4 regions of the Lysinibacillus sp. NPDC093688 genome follow, and region 3 is predicted to be linked to each of the others. Evidence: riboswitches for the same ligand, from Rfam matches in the RefSeq annotation. Region 3 holds a riboswitch; each other region holds the start of a gene.
The links. Region 3 has a riboswitch for cobalamin ahead of nikA (nickel ABC transporter substrate-binding protein). Riboswitches for the same ligand answer to the same signal wherever they lie in the genome.

Region 1: linked by a shared signal. The riboswitch ahead of ACQKN2_RS09820 (hypothetical protein) and the one ahead of nikA (nickel ABC transporter substrate-binding protein) in region 3 are both predicted to bind cobalamin.
Region 2: linked by a shared signal. The riboswitch ahead of ACQKN2_RS22385 (energy-coupling factor ABC transporter permease) and the one ahead of nikA (nickel ABC transporter substrate-binding protein) in region 3 are both predicted to bind cobalamin.
Region 4: linked by a shared signal. The riboswitch ahead of ACQKN2_RS04580 (hypothetical protein) and the one ahead of nikA (nickel ABC transporter substrate-binding protein) in region 3 are both predicted to bind cobalamin.

Annotation. Positions count from the first base shown of each region.
Region 1 is NZ_JBNNUX010000009.1:92,133-97,193, reverse strand. Features, by position in the region: gene ACQKN2_RS09825 (amidase family protein) at 310-1,779, shown strand; cobalamin riboswitch at 1,864-2,047, shown strand; gene ACQKN2_RS09820 (hypothetical protein) at 2,299-3,063, shown strand; gene ACQKN2_RS09815 (GTP-binding protein) at 3,582-5,061, opposite strand, start outside.
Region 2 is NZ_JBNNUX010000045.1:15,611-20,671, reverse strand. Features, by position in the region: gene ACQKN2_RS22400 (energy-coupling factor ABC transporter ATP-binding protein) at 66-902, opposite strand; gene cbiQ (cobalt ECF transporter T component CbiQ) at 899-1,672, opposite strand; gene ACQKN2_RS22390 (energy-coupling factor ABC transporter substrate-binding protein) at 1,676-1,948, opposite strand; gene ACQKN2_RS22385 (energy-coupling factor ABC transporter permease) at 1,950-2,696, opposite strand; cobalamin riboswitch at 2,837-3,021, opposite strand; cobalamin riboswitch at 3,251-3,434, shown strand; gene ACQKN2_RS22380 ((2Fe-2S) ferredoxin domain-containing protein) at 3,571-3,942, shown strand; gene cobJ (precorrin-3B C(17)-methyltransferase) at 3,947-5,061, shown strand, end outside.
Region 3 is NZ_JBNNUX010000001.1:104,915-109,975, reverse strand. Features, by position in the region: gene nikB (nickel ABC transporter permease) at 1-654, opposite strand, end outside; gene nikA (nickel ABC transporter substrate-binding protein) at 730-2,349, opposite strand; cobalamin riboswitch at 2,578-2,771, opposite strand; gene ACQKN2_RS00520 (DUF1572 family protein) at 2,892-3,428, opposite strand; gene ACQKN2_RS00515 (SCO family protein) at 3,669-4,277, opposite strand; gene ACQKN2_RS00510 (YvrJ family protein) at 4,382-4,504, opposite strand; gene ACQKN2_RS00505 (DUF2922 domain-containing protein) at 4,590-4,814, opposite strand; gene ACQKN2_RS00500 (DUF1659 domain-containing protein) at 4,828-5,043, opposite strand.
Region 4 is NZ_JBNNUX010000003.1:171,535-176,595, forward strand. Features, by position in the region: gene ACQKN2_RS04570 (NlpC/P60 family protein) at 59-1,261, shown strand; gene ACQKN2_RS04575 (hypothetical protein) at 1,882-2,430, shown strand; cobalamin riboswitch at 2,659-2,848, shown strand; gene ACQKN2_RS04580 (hypothetical protein) at 3,047-3,589, shown strand; gene ACQKN2_RS04585 (ABC transporter substrate-binding protein) at 3,591-4,556, shown strand.

The sequences.
Region 1 (5,061 bases), on a different contig from region 3:
ATTAAATGACAGAATAATTAGTCGCTTTATAGAATTATAACATATTTACAAATATTGGGATGAGAAAAGTGGGAAGTAACTTTATGTTTATACAATAAGCTGCTTTGAGTTGATTATTAGATGGTAAATGTATAACAGAAGAGATTGATTATACAATTACCGATACGATAAGGTCTAAACCGTTTTACATACATTATAACCGATCTGTTAAAGTCTGGGTTATTTTAGAATTTATGTTAATATATTTATAGAACCTCGCTAAAAATTTGAATGCCGTTTTGTGATGAGTAAAGAAGGGTGGGAAACTAAATGGGGATAAATTTTAATAGCTTTCTTAGAGAAGAATTGTCAGTAATTGATATTCAGGTAGCTAAGGAACATGGTGAGATCACATCAAAAGAATTAACTATGTATTATTTACACAGAATTGCTAAGTATGATCAAGATGGTCAGAGAATTAATTCTATGCTTGAAATTAATCCTGAAGCGATATTTATTGCTGAAGCATTAGATGAGGAAAGAGTGACAAAAGGGGTTAGAGGACCTCTACACGGAATTCCGGTTGTTTTAAAAGACAATATCGAAACGAAAGATTTTATGCATACTAGTGCAGGCGTAATAGCGTTAGAAAACTATTTAGCTGAGCAGGATGCATATCTAGTAAAAAAACTCCGTGAAGCGGGGGCTGTTATTTTAGGGAAAGCAAATATGACTGAATTAGCGAACGGTATGTCGAGTACGATGTGGGCGGGGTATAGTTCTCGAGGTGGGCAAACACTTAATCCTTATGGAGATCCAGAACTTTATGTTGGAGGATCCAGCTCGGGGTCGGCGGTAGCAGTGGCATCGAATTTTGCTGTTCTATCAATTGGAACGGAGACAGATGCCTCGATTTTAAGTCCTGCTATTACAAATTCAGTAGTCGGCATAAAACCGACTGTTGGGCTCATTAGTCGACAGGGCATTATTCCGTTTACATACTCTCAAGACACAGCAGGGCCAATGGCAAGAACGGTTACAGATGCAGCTATTTTATTGGGCGTATTAACGGATGTAGATCAAGACGACGTTGCTACATATAAAAGCGAAGGAAGGATACATCAAGATTACTCAATCTTTTTAGAAGCTACAGGATTAAAGGGTGCTAGAATCGGTGTTTATACGAATGCCTCCAAAACTTATTATGAGTCAGAGGAATATGACGAAACCCTTTTTAATAAGGCAATTCAGGTTTTAAGAGAGCAAGGAGCCATTATTTTTGAAGACATCGATATTCCTTCTTTCCATAGGGACTGGAAATGGGCAGTACCGCAATATGAATTTAAGCATAGTTTAAATAATTTCCTTGTAAATCTACCTTCTCACATTCCTGTACATTCTATTTCTGAGTTAATTCAATTTAATAAACTATCGGAAGAAAAGTCGTTAAAATATGGGCAGGATAAATTGGAATCGAGAGAGAAATTACCGAACACGTTAAGAGATTCTGAATACTTAAATGCCAAATTAGAGGATTTGTATTTTTCTCAAGAACAAGGAATCGATTATACATTAAAAAAATATGACTTAGATGCGATTATGTTTCCATCATATATAGGCTCGACAATTAGCGCGAAAGCTGGATATCCGTCTATTGCCGTCCCAGCAGGGTATATGAAAAATGGCAGACCGTTTGGCATAACTTTCGCAGGGACTGCATTTAGTGAAGATGTTTTAATAAAACTTGCATTTTCATATGAACAAGCAAGTAATTTACGAAAAGCTCCTGAGTTGTCATAAGATCCCAGACTCAATTGACTTTGAAAATACAGTACTTTACAATTAATAGTAAGGGAATTGGTATTTTCCAGTTTCTTAACAACTGAATAGCGTGGAGTAATAGGTGTAAATTGCGTGCAATTTACTTAAAAGGGAAGTTGGTGCAAATCCAACACTGTCCCGCAACTGTAAATGTGAGCGACTTTTCATATACCACTGTTTAACGACGGGAAGGGGAAAGGTAGCGATGATCATGAGTCAGGATACCTGCCTATTATGAGTACACACCATAACCCTACGAGGAATAGGAGGTGGCATGTTGACAAAACAGAATGCTCTGTTCGTCACTGTACGTCAAACGCCCAAAATAAAAGAAGGTAATCGCTTTCAAGGCAGTTCTTTTATTCTTGGGTATAATTTGACATTATGTGATGAATGAAAAAGATAGAATGAAGGATTTCCTCTAATTGTAGGAGATCCTTTTTTTATGCGAAAGAAGACTTCCGTTTTGGAAAATATGTACGAAAAGAGGATGGAATTATGACGAATATTCATGAATGTACAGCACAGGAATCGCAATATGTAGAAATGAAAATTTGTAAGCAGCCACGCACTGAGGTTGCCAAGAAAGCTACCACAAGAATGGTTGTAGAATCACTTGTCGATCAATTAATAGCTAGCAATCTTATTAGTAATGAACGATTGTTTGATAAAATTTTATATAACAAAGATATTATTTGGATTCAAAATGAAAGTTTTAATGGCCACCTTTTTGCAAAGGCGACTATTACAGATCAACTAAAAACAAAAACAAATGATTTTATGATGTATATGCCGACAAATCCAATTGTGTACGAGGTGAATGGAGAGCAGTATCATTTAATTACACGCATTGATTCGACTCGTGCAAAACCAAATATAGAGCGACTTTCCCATGCTCCTAAGCCAATACTAAGTGCTGCTCGGGTGAATGATTTATTGTGCTCGATAGTGATGCGTTTTTATGAAGTATATTTAGACGATTTATCACGAGTAGCTCATAAAAATAAACAACTGATTAATTTTGTAGAGCGAGAGTATCATCAATTTTTAAAAGCGGTGAAGGAACTAAATGATTATCATTTAAACTGGCACCCACGTGGTAACGGTCATGAACTATTGCTCGAACTGATTGATAATTTACAACTTTTGAAAAGTAGACCTGGCAAGGTTTTAATGGATTTCTCTCATTCCCATAGCTACGTTGTTGTGGAACCTTCATACCGCATTTTCAAACAGGCACGGAAAATGATACAAGCTTTGTGAATTAAATATGCGCGGAGTGAAGATGAATACCCGCGATAGCAGGGGAAATATCCGCGGAAGGCAGGCAAATACCCGCGATAGCAGAGGAAATACCCGCGGAATGAAAGCAAATACCCGCGGAAGGCAAGAATACCCGCGGAAGGAAAGCAAATACCCGCGCGAGGCAAAGATACCCGCGGAAGAAAGGTAAATACCCACGATAGCAGAGGAAATACCCACGGAATGAAAGCAATACCCGCGCGAGGCAAGAATACCCGCGGAAGGCAGGCAAATACCCGCGATAGCAGAGGAAATACCCGCGGAAGGAAAGCAAATACCCGCGCGAGACAAGAATACCCGCGGAAGAAAGGCAAATACCCGCGATAGCAGAGGAAATACCCGCGGAAGGAAAGCAAATACCCGCGGAAGGCAAGAATACCCGCGGAAGAAAGGTAAATACCCGCGCGAGACAAGATAATACCCACGAAACATGAAAAACAGGACATTGATCTAACAAATCATGTCCTGTTTTTAAAAATTTAGTCAATACAATGCATCGCTGCTTGTGCCTCGTGCCATGGAACGGAGTAGCCCTTGCCTTTTGCGCAAAAAATACTAGAGGATGAATATTCAGGATCGGCGTTCTTATCGTAGCCAATTTGCTCAATAATGTCTTCTGTATTGTGACACGCATCGTAGCCATCAAATTGTAGTGAGAGTACGCCCTTTCCATTGGTGTAGGCGGCAAAGGTTGTACTGTAGTTCATAAATGTTGAGACAGGGGCGCGACCGGTTACAATCGCATCATGTTCAGTTATGATGGGCGCGTCAAATGTACCGGCAGCTTGCTGAATGTCGGTCATCATGCGACCTATAAAATCACTAGAGGCCTTAAGCTTAAAGCGGTAATATGGCTCTAGTAATACATTTTCTGCTTGTTCCAGCCCTTGCCGCAATGCACGGAATGTTGCTTCACGGAAGTCGCCCCCTTCAGTATGTTTAATATGTGCGCGACCCGTTAAGAGCGTGAAGCGAATATCTGTCACGGGGAAACCGGTTAACAGCCCATGATGATCGCGCTCGAATAAATGTTTTTCAATGAGTCGTTGATGTCCAACTGATAAATCATCCGCGTGGCATGCGTTGACAAATGTATTGCCGGTACCGCGTGTATTTGGCTCCATCAATAAATGGACTTCTGCGTAATGTTTTAATGGCTCAAAATGACCATAGCCTGTCACAGTTGTGGCGATCGTTTCCATATACAAAATCTGTGGTTCGCTAAATGAAATGTCTAGCGAGAAGCGCGTATGAAGCACTTCGATAAGCACCTCGAGTTGGATGACACCCATAATATGTACATGAATTTCTTGAAATTTTTCATGCCATAGCACACGTAATGATGGTTCTTCTGCTTCAAGTGTGCGGAAAACTTTTAAAACTTCCTTTATATGCTGATCACCTTCATAGTGTACTTTTGCCTGTAAAGTCGGTACTAGCTCATAGGGCTGAGGATTACTTGAATAACCGATGATATCGCCAATGTTTGCTTGACTAATCCCTTTAACTGCGAAAATCTCCCCAGCCTTAACCTGTTGAGATGTTTCAAAACGGCTGCCATTGTATTGTCGAATCTCAGTTACTTTTTCAGTAACGTCTCCAAATGAAAGTTCATCACGGACATGTAACGTTCCTTGTAAAGCCTTGATAAAAGTTAAGCGTTGATGTCCATCATGACGAATTTTAAACACCTCACCTTGAAACGGAGCATTGTAATTAAAATGTGTTTCTGTAAGGAGGGGGAGCTGTGCTAGGAATTCCTTTATCCCAATATCTTTTAAGGCAGAGCCAGTAAAGCACAAAAAGGCCTTTTCCTGTTTAATCAACGATTGTATATGAGTTATGCAGCTTGAGCTATCCAATGTCTCATTAAGAAAAGCATCGAGAAGCTGCTCATCATGTTCAGCAAGCCACTCCATCATATCATTTGAAACAAAGTCAGCTCGGAGCGGTTCGTCT
Region 2 (5,061 bases), on a different contig from region 3:
GTAAGATTGGAGTAGAAGAGGAGAGTGTATTAGCCGCGATAAATTTCAACTATGGACAAATTGTCTTATAACTGCTCAATCAGTCTGTGTAAATCTTCCTTAGAACGAGGCATTTTACTATTTTTCTCAAATAGTTTTTTGTTTTGTAAAGCAATGGCCATATCGAAGACCCATGGGCGTTCAAGATGGGCTCTCTCAAGCAAATCCTCTTGAAAGAACAGTTCAACGGGATCCCCATTATAAATAATTCTCCCAGCTTCCATGACGATTATTTGATCTGCCCATTCATAGGCTAACGGGATATCATGCGTTGCCAGTAAAATGCTTCGTTCACCGTTTTCTAACGTAGCTAAATAGTGTAAAACTTGTGCACTATAATAATTATCTAATCCAGCTGTTGGTTCATCTAATAATAAAACGGAAGGTTCCATTGCAAGTACTCCTGCCATTGCGACACGTTTTTTTTGCCCAACGCTTAAAAAATGGATCGGCTTATCAAGCAATGCTTCAACTTCCGTTTGAGCGACAGCCCACGCAATATTCTCTTCCATTTTTTCAGTTGTCCAGCCAAGATTCATAGGTCCAAATGCAATATCTTGCTTAACAGTGCCAGAAAAAAGCTGGTTGTCTGCATCTTGAAAAACAATACCAACCTGTTGACGTAAGTCTTTTAATGCTTTTCTACTGTAGTTAAGTGCTGTGCCTTGAAAGGTTATACTTCCAGCTGTAGGCTTCAAAATTCCATTTAAATGCTGGAATAACGTTGATTTTCCAGCTCCATTATGACCAAGTAAAGCAATTTTTTTTCCTTTTGGAATCTGAAGTGTAATGTCTGTTAAAGCATGCGTTCCGTCTGCATACGCGTAAGATAAATGTGTTAATTCAAAGTATAAGTCTGTCATGAGAAAAAACCTCCATAAATGATGAGGAGTATAAAAATTGCAGCAATACCTAGCCAGTTTTTCGTGTTATAGCTAACCTTCTCCTGCCAATAGACCGTTTCGCCACCACGTGCTTCCATCGCATTGGTTAGCTCACGACTTCGTTGGAACATCTCGACAAATAAAGCAGCAATCAGCATTGAGACCGAGCGAAGCCACTGCATAGGGGAGCTGTATCCTAGACGTGCCTGCTGAGCAAGATGAATTTTTTGCATACTGTCTAAAAAGATAAAAATAAAACGATACGTTAGTTCTAGTAGCTCAACAAATAAAGTGGGCAGTCGCCATTGTCGCAAGACGTAACAAATAGATTGTACTGATGTCGTGAGAATTAAAAAATACAAACAGCTAATGCTGCCAAGGACGATGAAAAAAAGCTGTTGCGCTGTCAGTAAGCTCGCACTGCCAACAAATATTGTCCAATGATAAAGAGAAAATGACCAAATAGTTGGAGGTAGCGTGCTTGTTGCTGGCGCTATAGAAATTAAAATGGATGCTAGGCTCGATAATAAAAAAAATCCGGGTAGCAATAGTAATTTTGCGTAATATTTAGCAGGGATTTTTGCACCTGAAATGATAAAAGCACTCATCACAATAAATGTAATGAGTGAAATTCGTTCATCTCTCATGATAAGCGACAGTAGAAGCAGACCAAGGGATAGCGTCATTTTTTCTAGCGGATGAACAGACGCTAGTTTATTCATATAAGCATACTTATCAATAAGTAACATCTCTTAACCTTCTTTATGTTTACCACGCATTAAGCCGATGAAATAGCCGATAAATCCGGCTCCAATAGCAGCTTGTAGTGCGAATAATAAACTTTCTATTTCACCACTTGGTGGCTCCCATAAGCTTTCAAACCATGGCTCGTAGTTAGCATCTATTTCACCGATTGCTGCCTCCGCTTCACCATCAGCACCTTCAAAATCTGCGCCTTTTTGAATGAAGAGGGGAATGATTGCTAACAACACAACAATTGCTAAGAGCAATAAATTTTTTTTCATGTTAGTGAGCCTCCTTTGCTGAGAAAACACGTAAAGCTTTTAATTCACTCACATTGTATTTTTTCAAGAAGTTCATAACAATCACTGTTAAAATGCCTTCACTAACAGCAAGAGGAATTTGTGTTAATGCAAAAATACTAGAAAACTTTGTGAATGAAGCCATAAAGCCTCCGACCTCAGAAGGGAAGGCAAGAGCTAATTGTACAGAAGTGACAATATATGTACCTAAGTCACCAAGCATTGCTGCTAAAAAGACTGCTACTGAAAACGACAGTCCCATTTTTTGTGAGCCTTTAAATACATAGTAAGCGATAATAGGGCCCATAATGGCCATGGAAAAGGTGTTTGCCCCTAATGTTGTAAGCCCACCATGTGCTAAAAGTAAAGATTGGAATAATAATACGATTGTCCCGATAACACTCATCGCTAATGGTCCAAAAAGAACTGTCCCAAGTCCAACCCCTGTCGGATGCGAACAACTACCCGTTACAGAAGGGATTTTTAAGGCTGATAGCACAAAGGCAAAGGCACCCGATAGTCCTAATATCATTTTTGTTTCAGGATTTTCATCAATGGTTTTACGAATAGAACGTAATCCTAAAATAATAAAAGGAATTGATACGACCCACCAAAAAATCGCCCATTCGATTGGCAAAAAGCCCTCCATAATATGCATCGCAAATGCACGATCTGGCACGAATAAAAATGCCAATAAGAAATAACTAAGCTTCCAACCTGAGAATTTCAAAAATCTCTCCTCCTCACATTAAAATTTTTCGAATTAGTATGCGAAAAAAAACACTTTTCCGGTATTGGAAAAGTGCATAGCTAAAAAATGCAAATAAAATTCTAATCTGCTAAGCCGCACACCCATCCTCGTAGGTTGAAACGATCACATATTTTTCGGCAGGTCTCCTGGCTTTAGTTCAACGTTTTATAGGCCTTCCCATCCTTTGGACAGTGACATTATCTATAAAACTCCCTAGTACAGTGGCGGGACCGCGCCGGACTTGAACCGGCTTCCCTTTTAAGCGAAATGATGAACAATTCGCACCGAAAAAAGATGAAGTTGTGAGATTTCACGACAAAGTGTAACATGATTTTCCATATATATGCTATACTTTTTATGAAAAAATTTTTAATTGAGTGTTTATGTCGAAAATTTAGATAAATAGAATAGAAATGTCATATTTTTCTTTAAAAAATTAATGAAAATGTCACAAATTAAGAAAGAAATATTGAAATTTTAAAAAAATAAGCTATGATAGAAACAGTTTTTAATTTTATAAAAAAACGACAAATTCATATAAAACATCCATAAGTGCTTGAATATTTTCAAGATAATAGGGAAATCGGTGAGAGTCCGATACAGCCCCCGCTACTGTAATAGCTGATGAAATCGCGGATGCCACTAGTGAAAACTAGGAAGGCGCGAAAGTAAAAGGAAGCTTAAGTCAGGAAACCTGCTTATGTGATGATGCATGCAAACTTTTCGGAGGGAGAAGTTGAAGCGAAAGCGAGTACATATCTATATTCGTTTTTTTGGGCTTCTACAAACCTTTACTCTTCGTCTAGAGTAAAGGTTTTTCTTTTTCCTAAAAGCAAATGAAGGGAGAAAATTTATGACAACTTGGAATTTAGAGGGGATGAAAACACATCTTTTTATATGCAATGGTAGTAGCTGTATGAAAAAAGATGCTGAGGACATTACTCAGGCAATTCGTGATGAAATACAGTTACTGGCACTTGATAAGGAAATACATACGACAAGAACTCGCTGTAACGGCAGGTGTAAGGATGCTTGTGTTGTCATTGCTTATCCTCAGGGGAATTGGTACCGTGTTCCGACAACGGAGCATGGGAGAGCACTTGTACAAGATTTAAATCATGAATCGTTACTAAATGAACATGTCTTTACTTTACGTGAAGGTTCGTTACAACGTACAGCACAAACAACAGCCATTAAAGGTATTGAAAAGGTGAAAGAGGGGTAACAAAATGGCGCAAAAAGGGAAGATTTTCGTAGTTGGCTTTGGCCCTGGAGACTTTAAACATATTACGACTCGTGCTGTAGAGGCACTACAACAAAGTCATATGATCATTGGTTATAAAACCTATGTTGAGCTTATTCAGGATTTAGTTAGTGCAAAGTCGATTATTAGCACTGGTATGACAGAGGAAGTTTCACGTGCACAGGAAGCGGTACGTCAAGCAGAGGCAGGAAGTATCGTATCGGTTATTTCCAGCGGTGATGCCGGTGTTTATGGAATGGCCGGATTAGTGTATGAGGTATTAATAGAGCTTGGCTGGACAGAAGCCACTGGTATCGAGGTAGAAATTGTTCCAGGTATTTCTGCTATTAATTCGTGTGCAAGTTTACTAGGTGCTCCAATTATGCATGACGCCTGTACCATTAGTTTAAGTGACCATTTAACTCCTTGGAATTTAATTGAAAAGCGAGTAGAAGCCGCAGCAATGGCGGATTTTGTGATTGCGCTTTATAACCCAAAAAGTGGACGTCGTACGAGACAAATCGTAGAGGCACAACGAATATTATTAGAATATCGTTCGCCAGATACACCGGTTGGTCTTGTGAAAAGCGCGTATCGTGATCGTCAGGAAATTACGATGACGACTTTAGCAGAAATGCTCGAACATGATATCGGCATGTTAACAACCGTTATTATCGGGAATTCAACAACATTTTTCTACGACAATAAAATGATCACACCACGTGGTTATCAGCGCAAATATACACTTGGTGAAGAAAAACAGCCGTTACGACCACATCAACGACTGAAGGAAGAAAATGAACCATGGGCCATGAATCAGGAAACAGGGGCAGCGCGGAATGATTTTGCGACAGATCCCAATGCGAATCGTATAAAACCCAGTTTAGCTATAACACCAGAACCAAAGCTTAAAAAATCATCACTTGAATTGGCAACAGCAGCTCTGGCAATGGTGAAGGGAACGAGCGCTGTGAAGAGTTCACCTAAGCTTGTTCAACAAAAAATCGAATCCATTTTTGAATTAGCTGTTAGTCCAGGGGTAGCCAATAAGTTTTTTACTCCTCAACAAATGATGACATTAGCTGAGGTAGTTGGTGAGGA
Region 3 (5,061 bases):
CCGTAAATAGGCATACTGAACATAATATTTTTGTAATTCTTCTATGACACTTGTACGAATTGCTTGAACAAACAATCCAATAGCTGGTAATGCTAAAGATACGGCCGGTAAAATCATATGTAAAATAGTCCCTTTTCCATTTGTCGGGAAAATGCCTAGCTTCAAACTGAATAAGTATAAAAGAAAAAAACCTAACCAAAAAGTTGGGACGGATACACTGATAATAGATAATAAGCCTACTATCTTATCAAAAATGGAATTTTTATAAAGAGCACTTACAATACCTAGAGGAATACTAATACAAATAATACATACAAATGCAGCTAGAGCTAATTCAAAAGTTGCCGGTAGTTTTTCTACTATTTCTTGGGCAACGGGTAATTTACTCACAAATGATGTGCCAAAATCGAAGTGCAACACACCTTTTAGCCATATAAAATATTGAATAGACAAAGGTTGATCAGTGCCCAATTCCGATCGTAGCGCTTGTATTGCTTCTGCTGTCGGGGTAACTCCTGACAGTCTAAGTATGACCTCCGCTGGCTCTACTGGAACAAAACGAATAAATAAAAAGGTCATTATGGAGACCCCTAGTAAAACAAATGGTAATGTAATCACTCGTTTTAGACAAAAAAGCCAAGTTGATTCGTACATTTCTTTTATCACTTCCCTAGTCTTCATAGTGCAAAAAGAGAGGAGTCATAGTAGACCCACTCTCTTTTTATTCTCTTACTTTAAATCCATTTGAGCATAAGGGATATCGTATTCAGATGCACGGGGATTAAAATCTTTCATATATTTATGGTAAATAACGTTATTCGTTTCATATGAAATTGGATAGAATAATGCTTGGTCATGGAACATTGTTAAAATATCTTTATACAATTGCACACGTTCAGCTTCATCTGTACCAATTAATAATTGATGTATTTTGCCATCAATTTGCGCTGCGTTATCTAGGCCTAATTTCGCTTCATAAACGCCATTTGCATTCGGTGTTGCTGATTCGTTTGCAAAGCTGTGTGGGTCTGTTGGCGGGCCATTTGTGCGCCAAAAATTAATATCTACTTGATTATCCATTAATTTTTGGAGCCCTACCATTACATCAGCGCCTTCAAGGTTTAATTGAACGCCTATTTTTGCTAATTCCCCTTGCATTATTTCTGCCATTGGTTTTTGGATAGCATCTGTTGCAATATAGATTAAATCTAATTTAAGAGGTTGCCCATTTTTGGAACGGATTTTATCACCATTTTTTAATGCCCAACCTGCTTCATCTAATAATTGCTCGGCTTTTTCTGCATTAAAAAGTATTGGTTTTAACTCAATATTGGCATATGGAATAGCATCCCAAAACAGTGTATTGGCAACTTTTTCTGTACCATGGGTAATACTTTCAACCATTTGTTTTTTGTTAACTGCGTATTGAATAGCCTGACGTACTTTTAATTCTGCTAAAGGACCAGATTGTGTATTAAAAAGTAAAGCACGTGTAGATAAAGGTTCAGATACAGCCGTTTTGTATTGACCGCTGTCTTTTAAGAAAGTGTAGTTATCTAAGCTAATAATGCCTCGACCATAAATTAAGTCTAATTCTTCATTTTCGAATGCCAGTGAAATAGATTCTGAATCTGGAATAATTTTCACTTTTACTTTGTCTACCAGTGGCTTTTCACCCCAATAATGTTCGTTGCGGCTAAAAAGTGCATATTGATCTTTTTTGTATTCGGTTAATACCCATGGACCAGTTCCAATCGGAGCTTTAATACCTTTATTAGTTGTATCTCCCTCAGGGAATCCATTATCCCCTAAAAAGCGAAATGGTCGAACAAAAGCCAATTCATTTAATACGGGGTAATAAGGTGCATCTAACTGTAAACGAATTGTATAGTCGTCTTCTTTCACAACTTCTACAATATGATTCACCATCCCCATCCAGGAGTGTGTATCACGATCTGCTAAAACTGCATTAAAATTACGAATAACATTATCTGCATTAAAGGCTGTCCCATCAGAGTATTTTACATCTTGTCTAAGATGAAATATGTAAGCTGTTTTATCGTCAGAAATTTCCCAGCTCTCCGCTAATTTAGGCGATATTGTCCCATCATCGTTATATTCTACCAATGATTCATATACCATTGCTTGCGCAGTCATTTGGTTTGGTAAATAGGTATGAGGATTTAAAGGCCCTATATCTAGCGGCCAGCCAACTGTTATCATTTTTCCTTCGTTATTATTTTTGTTAGAAGTTTTACTTCCATTACCTTCACTCGAGCTTGAACAGCCTGCTAAAATCGTTAACATCAGTATTAGAATGAAAGGTAATAATTTTTTAAAAAATATCATTATGATTGCTCCTGTCTATTCTTGGGTGTTAGAAAATTGAAATATATATGTTTCTCCACCAAACTTCTAACTTGAAACTTAAAGTATCGCTTTATTTGCACCTCACTTTGATATAAATTACTAAGATTAGAAAAAATGCATAAAAAAAATCCTTATTCCACGTGAATAAGGATAGAAAAACTCATTTTTAAAAGCCTTCCATCCATCTCCCTATCTTTCGTAGATCTACAATGAATCTTACTACAAGCAGGCATTCTGGCTTATGAATCTTCATTTTGCTTCACCTTCCCAAGTACTTACTCAGTGGTATTTGAAACAAAACTCCTCATTTACAGCTGCGGGACAGCATGGGATTTACACCCATTTTCCTTTAAATTAAGTGAAAAAATTTTTTCACTCAAACTTGTAATGAACCATATTAAATTAGTATTAAACATAACACGCTTCAAAGATACACGTCAATTTTATTTTCTGAATATAATAAAGTTTTGAGATTTCTAAAGAAAAAAAAGCCACCACACACTAGTGAGATGGCTACACTTCTATTGTTGATGTTTTTTTAACATTGATTCTGTAAAAATCTGAGATTGTCCCTTTGGAATACTTAGTGTTTGCCACTGTGAACCTTTTACTTGCTTAGCGATGTATACGATTTGACCGACATGTTGTGAATAATGAGCCATTTGTCTTTCAATCGCATCTATCACGGAATGCTGTTCTCCCCTTATCGTTACAAACCCTTGTAAATCAGCTTCCGTTAATTTTTGTAATGCATCTAAAAATACTTGCCAGCCCTTTTCCCATACTGCCATAACCTCTTCTTTTGTCTGAAGGCTATCCGTAAATTCATCATCACGATTTCTCGTTGCCTTCTCACCATCTGTCGTTAAAAAATCGGTCCAGCGTGAAATCATATTCCCACTAACATGCTTCACAATCACTGCGATACTGTTTGAATCTTCATTATACGCCCAGTGCAATTGGTCCTCTTCCAGTTGGTCGAGTGTTTTATCGCCTAGCTCTTTGACATTTTTAAATCTTTTTTGGACAACATTTAAATACGTTTGCGCTATCGTCATTGTTGAACCCCCCATCCCCTTTTCTACTATTTTAATATAAACAGAATACGAAGTGCCATTTAGTAGTACGCGATTCGAAATAAATGATCTGTATGTAGCTCCATTAGTTGCTCTAAATATTCTGTATCAGACAAAATCTTTCCCTCCTTCTACACTATAAACGAGGCTACAATTATAAAAGATTATATTTCAACAAAAAAAACCGTCTCTTCATTAATCGAGACGGTTTCCTTCTATCCATTATAAATTTTCATCAATATATGTTTCTATATCTGACGCAATCGTGTCAATAGGGACATCCTCTGGATTCTCTGCATATCCTGAATACATTTTTACAATTACACCATTTTTATCGACTAAGAAAAATTGATTTCCATGGACGACTTGGTCGCTGTTAGGATCATTTCTGACGATTATTTTTGTTGATTTTACAGCGAACTGCTCGATATATTTTTGTGAATAACCAGTAAGTAGATTCCATTTTGATTTATCTGGAACATTATATTTTTTCAAATAATCAGCTAATACTTCTGGTTTATCAACGTCAGGATCAACTGAAAACGCAACAATATTATAATCTTCCACACCTTTTTTCTTCAGCTTCTCTTGAACTTGCGTCATATTAAAAGACATTGGTGGACAAATTGAAGTACAATTCGTGAAAATATACATACCAATCCATGGTTTTCCTTTTAAACTCTCTAAAGAAACTTTGTCTCCACGTTGATTGACATGTTCAAAATCTGGTAATTCCAAGCTATAATCTGCTTTAAATTTTGAATTTCCACACGCACTAAGCACAGCTGCAAATGCAAAAAGTAGAACAAGTCCAATTATTTTATTTCTCATCTTTAACACGCTCCCTACTTACACTATCCCCATCCTATCGTACGATGTAAATATTGACAAGGACACTCAAGTGACAGCTTTCGTACATCTTTGTGAAATCGATTTCACTTTAAGGAAACAAGTGCATCATGAATTGCATCTAATTTCACTTCTACTCGGTGCAGTAAATAAAACGACACTAAGATAGGAAAACCGATATCCGATATCATGTTTAACCATTGTTCCATGTTGGTCCCTCCTCCGCTGCTAGATGAATAAGTCTAATATTGCTGAAAATGGTCCTTGCAGTACTCTGCAAAGACCATTTCTTGGTTATTCGACCTCTAAATCAAATTCTGTTACTTGACGATCAACGATGCGAGCCCCACTCATCCCAACCAGAGCGCCAGCTTGTCCATCAAAAACGTTTTTAGCGATGATCGTTTGCATGACCTTTTGAATTTCTTCCGCTGTTACCTTTGGCTTCGGTGCATCTATCGTAAATGATGCTGTTTTCCCTGCTGCTGTTTCAAATTGCAGCTCTAAAACTTGTGTCATACCTTTCCCCCCCTTAGGATAAATCTGTCGTTTCTTGTTTTACAATGCTGTCTAGTGCGTGTGAAGATAGACTTGCAATGGCATTTGCTACAGCTACTAAATCCTCTGCCGTATGCGAGCTGTTCAAATTGCGGTACGTTTTTGTTGTGAACAGGGGCTCGTTTTGAGCATTCTGTCCAGCGACATACTTTAAGCGCACTGTAGCACCTACGAAATTGACTTTTGCCATGGAGGTCACCTCCTTTCT
Region 4 (5,061 bases), on a different contig from region 3:
TTACATAAAAGAAATCGTTCCAATGATGACAGTAAAATTCTACGAACGAAATTGACTAGTGAAGGGAAAGAATAACGTGGGTAAGCGCAATAAATGGCGTAAGTCGATGGTGCTAGCACTAGCACTAGCTGGCGGCTTATTATTTAATACAGTACAACCAACTGAAGTACACGCAGAAGAAACATCTCAACAAATGATGGATAAAAAAGCTAAAATAGATACAGAGGTTAAAAAGCTACAAGAAGAATTAAAGAAACTACAACAAGAGATCGATGAAAAAGTAAAAGTATTTAACAAAGTACAGGCAGACATTAAAGAAGTGGATGCAAATATTGTCGATACTAAAAAACGTATTGAGCAACGTTCAGTGATTTTAAGTGACCGTATGGCTGCATACCAAGCTCAAGATAATACTGTAGGTATTTATTTAAACGCTGTTCTTGAATCAAAAAGCTTTGCAGATTTAATGGACCGTGTCGTAGCGGTAAAAACATTAATGGATGCTGACCAAGAATTAGTAGATCAACAAGAAGCAGATAAGGCTAACTTAGAGAAACAAAAAGCAACATTAGATGAAAAACAAAAAGAGCTTCAAAAGCAATTCCAAGAGCTTCAAGAGAAGGAAAGCGAAATGGAAGTTAAAAAAGCTGAAAATGAAGCAAAATCTCTTGCATTAAAGGCACAAATTGCAACGAAACAAGAAGAAGAGCGTTTAGAAGCAGAACGTAAAGCAGCAGAGGAAGAGGCAGCTCGTTTACGTGCACTTCAAGCAGCTACTCCAGTTGTACAAGCAACAAACAACAATAATAACAGTAACGATAATGATAATAGCGATGCTAGCAATAGTAGCAAAGCTAACAATGAAAAATCAGAACAAAAAGTCGTTGTTGGTTCAGGGTCAGGCACTGCATCTTCAGGTGATGCTATTTCAACTGCGAAACAATTCCTAGGTCGTAGCTATGTTTGGGGCGGTAGTAACCCATCGACAGGATTTGACTGTTCAGGTCTTGTGCAATGGTCTTACCAACAAGCAGGCGTATCTTTACCACGTACAGCATCACAACAATATTTAGCAACACAACGTATTTCAGCAAGTGAAGCACGTGTAGGTGACCTAGTATTCTTCAGCTATGGTTCGGGTATAGCGCATGTAGGTATTTACTTAGGAAACAACACGATGATTGATGCTCAAAATAAAGGTGTTGTCATTGAATCACTTGATTGGTGGAATCAATATTTAGTAGGCTTCGGTCGTATTTAAAAAGCCGTACTAAAATATAGACGATTTAAATAGCGAAAAGGTTATCTTTGTAAAAGAAATTACAAGGATAACCTTTTTTATTATTTGACGGTATTGGAGGTTATCCCGTAAAAATCAACTATTTAAAATATAGTTAAAAACCTACGAGTAAACCTAGCAGGCAAACAGATATGGTTATCCATTAATTTAGGCTCGACTACTCGATCAATAATGAGTAAAATAACTTCTGTGAAGAATAAATTTACATAAGTAGATATATTTACTACTATAGGACCAGTTACAAAAATGAAGATGGAGCCGAGAAAAGAAATAACATCACTTATTCATAGAATGATTGTCATCATTAATGCGTATTTTACTTGAATTAAAGCAAAGGCTGATAAGTGTGACACCTCTAACGAGTAAAATATGTCTTCATATAGCTAAAAGAAAGTATTCCTTGCATATTGAACCTCGTTTCTGATAATTTTGACATATACAAGTAGGGATCTTACTTTGAAATTATAATTATTTGAGACTTTTATTTTGTAGTAGCGAAGTAACGAATGATGGGAAATGAGAAAACACTTACAAGTGCATTATTTTTTTTCGTTCTGAAACAATAAAGGTAGGGATGAATCATGGAAAAAGAGATTTTGCAACTTTTTAGTAATTTAACAGAGCGTGACCGTGATATTCAATACAAATCATACGAAGAATTAATGAAAATTATGCAGGAGCCAGTTGATTGGACATATTCAGTTTGGGAACAACTTGTTCAGACTCTTACATACAAAAATGGTCATGTGCGTGCAAGTGCTGCACAATTTTTATGCGCATTGGCAGCAAAAAGTGATCCTGAAGAAAGAGTATTAGAGGACTTCTTAAAGATTTGGGCAGTAACGTATGATGAAGAAACAGTCACTGTGAGGCATACTTTACAGGCAATTTGGAAAATAGGCTTAGCAGGGCAAGTACAAAGAGATTTAGTCGTATCATATTTGGCTAAAAGGTATCAAACATGCTTAGACGAAAAACACCCGACATTAATACGCTATGATATTATAGTTTCCTTTAAAAAGCTATTCGATGCAACAAATGACCCAAAACTACTAGAGATTGCACAACGTTTAATTGAGGAAGAAGAAGATATTAAATCCAAAAAGAAATATAAGAATGCCATCCGGTAAAAGTTTTGAAATAGCTAATTTTTTTATAACGTATGAAAAAATAAAATGTTTTACTCCATGAAGCATAACAAGTATCTGCACGAGCAGGATGAATACCCGTGGGGGCAGTGAATATATCCGCGTGCATAAGGTAATACCTGCATGATTCTTATCCATCGTAATTTGTTTATTCTAAATTCCACAGCTATTTTTTCCTATCAATCTATGTTAAACTGCATTACAAGTGAATAATTCTTGCAGAATAAAGGTGCTGAACTATAGCATAATCGGGAATTCGGTGAAAAACCGAAGCTGTTTCCGCAACTGTAAGTACAGGAATTATAAAGATATACCACTGTCGAATTATCCGATGGGAAGGTTCTTTATGAACGTAGTGAACTGTGCAAGCCAGGAGACCGACCTTTGTTTGAACGTATAGATAACTCTTCGGAAGCTAGGAGGATATGCGGCAAATACATAGGCTATGTCGTATCTATGCGACAATATTTATGTTATTTTTCGTTGTTTCCTTAGGAGTGGGAACAACGTTTTTTTTATGTGCACTTATAATTCACCTAATGTAAGCCGGGTGTTAATAAGGTAAGAATTTTTCATGAAGGAAAGCGGGGACTTAGATTTGAAAAAAGATGCACGTTATTCTTGTTATCCATTTATGCGTGAAAAGGCATCGACAGTAGATTTTGAAATTCGAACAGATAGCCTAACAACGCATATTGGTGTAGCATTGGCGGCGGTGAAAAAAGAAACGGTAGAGGTAGTAGCAGATGATTTGCTAGCCATTTTGCCAATGGCATACCATGTAAATGGCTCAGTCCGAGGTAAATTAGCGGTAACCGAAGATGATTTGACTTGGCTAAGTGATCGCTATGATTTCTATGTTAGCCATGTTAAGGATGAAATACAAAACTTTGTATTACCTCAAGGAATAGAGGCGGCTACTACATTACATTTATGCCGTAGTGAGGCGAAAAAATCATATCGTGTTTTGCACAAAGTGTCTGAAGAACGCGAAGTACCAGCTATTCTCTTTGATTATTTAGGATTGCTAGCCAATGTGTTTTTTGTAATGGCTGTCTATATGAATCAGCATGCTGGTATTGCTGAAATACCGTTTATTAGTAAGTCATACCCGATGAAAAAGAAAAAGGAGAATCAATGAAATGAAGAAAATGTTTAAGCTGCAATGGCTTTCTGTGTTGATGCTGGCACTCGTATTAGTTGGCTGTGGCACGAAAGAAGATACAAATGAAGGAACTGTTTCTAAGGAAGCTCAACAAGTTGAGAAAACTAGCTATAAAGTTAAGGATGACCGTGGCGTAGAAGTAGCGTTTAATGCAGTACCTAAAACTATTGTTTCATTACAACCTAGTAATACAGAAATTTTATTTGCTCTAGGCGTAGGCGATAAAATCGTTGGTGCAACAGAATTTGATACGTATCCAGAAGAAGCACAAAAAATTGAGCGCGTCTCTAATTCTACAACATTCAATAGTGAGCGTATTTTAGCCCTAAAGCCAGATGTCGTTATTGCCTATACAACTGGAGGCAAAGATGAAGAAAATTTAAATGCATTAAAAGGCCTTGAGGATGCGGGTATTAAAGTGTTTGCCATTCAATCAGCTAAATCATTTGATGATGTTTATGGGGATATCGAACAAGTCGCAACGGTTATGGGAATTGAAGATAAAGGCGAAAAGTTAAATGAAGATATTAAAGCTAAAATTGCAGATGTCCAAGCGAAAGTTAAAGATGTGAAAAAACCCAAAAATGTCTACTTAGAAATTAGTCCAAAGCCAGATATCTATACAGCTGGTTCTGGTACATTCCAACAAGAGATTTTAAATGCTGCAAATGTTAACAACGTTTTTGCTGACCTTAAAAGCTGGGCACCGGTATCTGAGGAAGATGTCATTGCGAAAAATCCAGAAGTCATTTTAACAACAGTAAGCTATGTGAAAAACTCAGCGGAAGAAATTCTTTCTCGTGATGGATGGAATTCAATCACGGCCATTCAAAATAAAGCGGTTTATTCTATAGATACTGATATTTCAAATCGCCCAGGTCCGCGTATTGGCGAAGCTGTTGAGTTAATCGCAAAAGCAGTATACCCTGAGTTATTTAAATAATTATTATTGAAAAATAGTATTTTCGAGCTGTCCTTTATCAAGGGCAGCTTTTTTGATGGGTAAGAAGGAGACCTACTCTGGGAGGAAAAGTGATCGGGAAAGGTGGATAACTGCTCCGCTGGAAGGAAAAGTGATCGGGTAAAGTGGATAACTGCTCCGCTGGAAGGAAAAGTGATCGGGTAAAGTGGATAACTGCTCCACCTGGGAGGAAAAGTGATCGGGAAAGGTGGATAACTGGTCCGTTTGGAAGGAAAAGTGATCGGGTAAAGTGGATAACTGCTCCGCTAGATGGAAAAGTGATCGGGTAAAGTGGATAACTGCTCCGCCTGGGAGGAAAAGTGATCGGGTAAAGTGGATAACTGCTCCGCTTGGATGAAAAAGTGATCGGGTAAAGTGGATAACTGCTCCGCTTGGGAGGAAAAGTGATCGGGAAATACGACCACCGACCTGCTCCGCCCAGATAAAGAAGTGCTCAAATAAATCCCCTCATCGCTCTAAGTAGTGT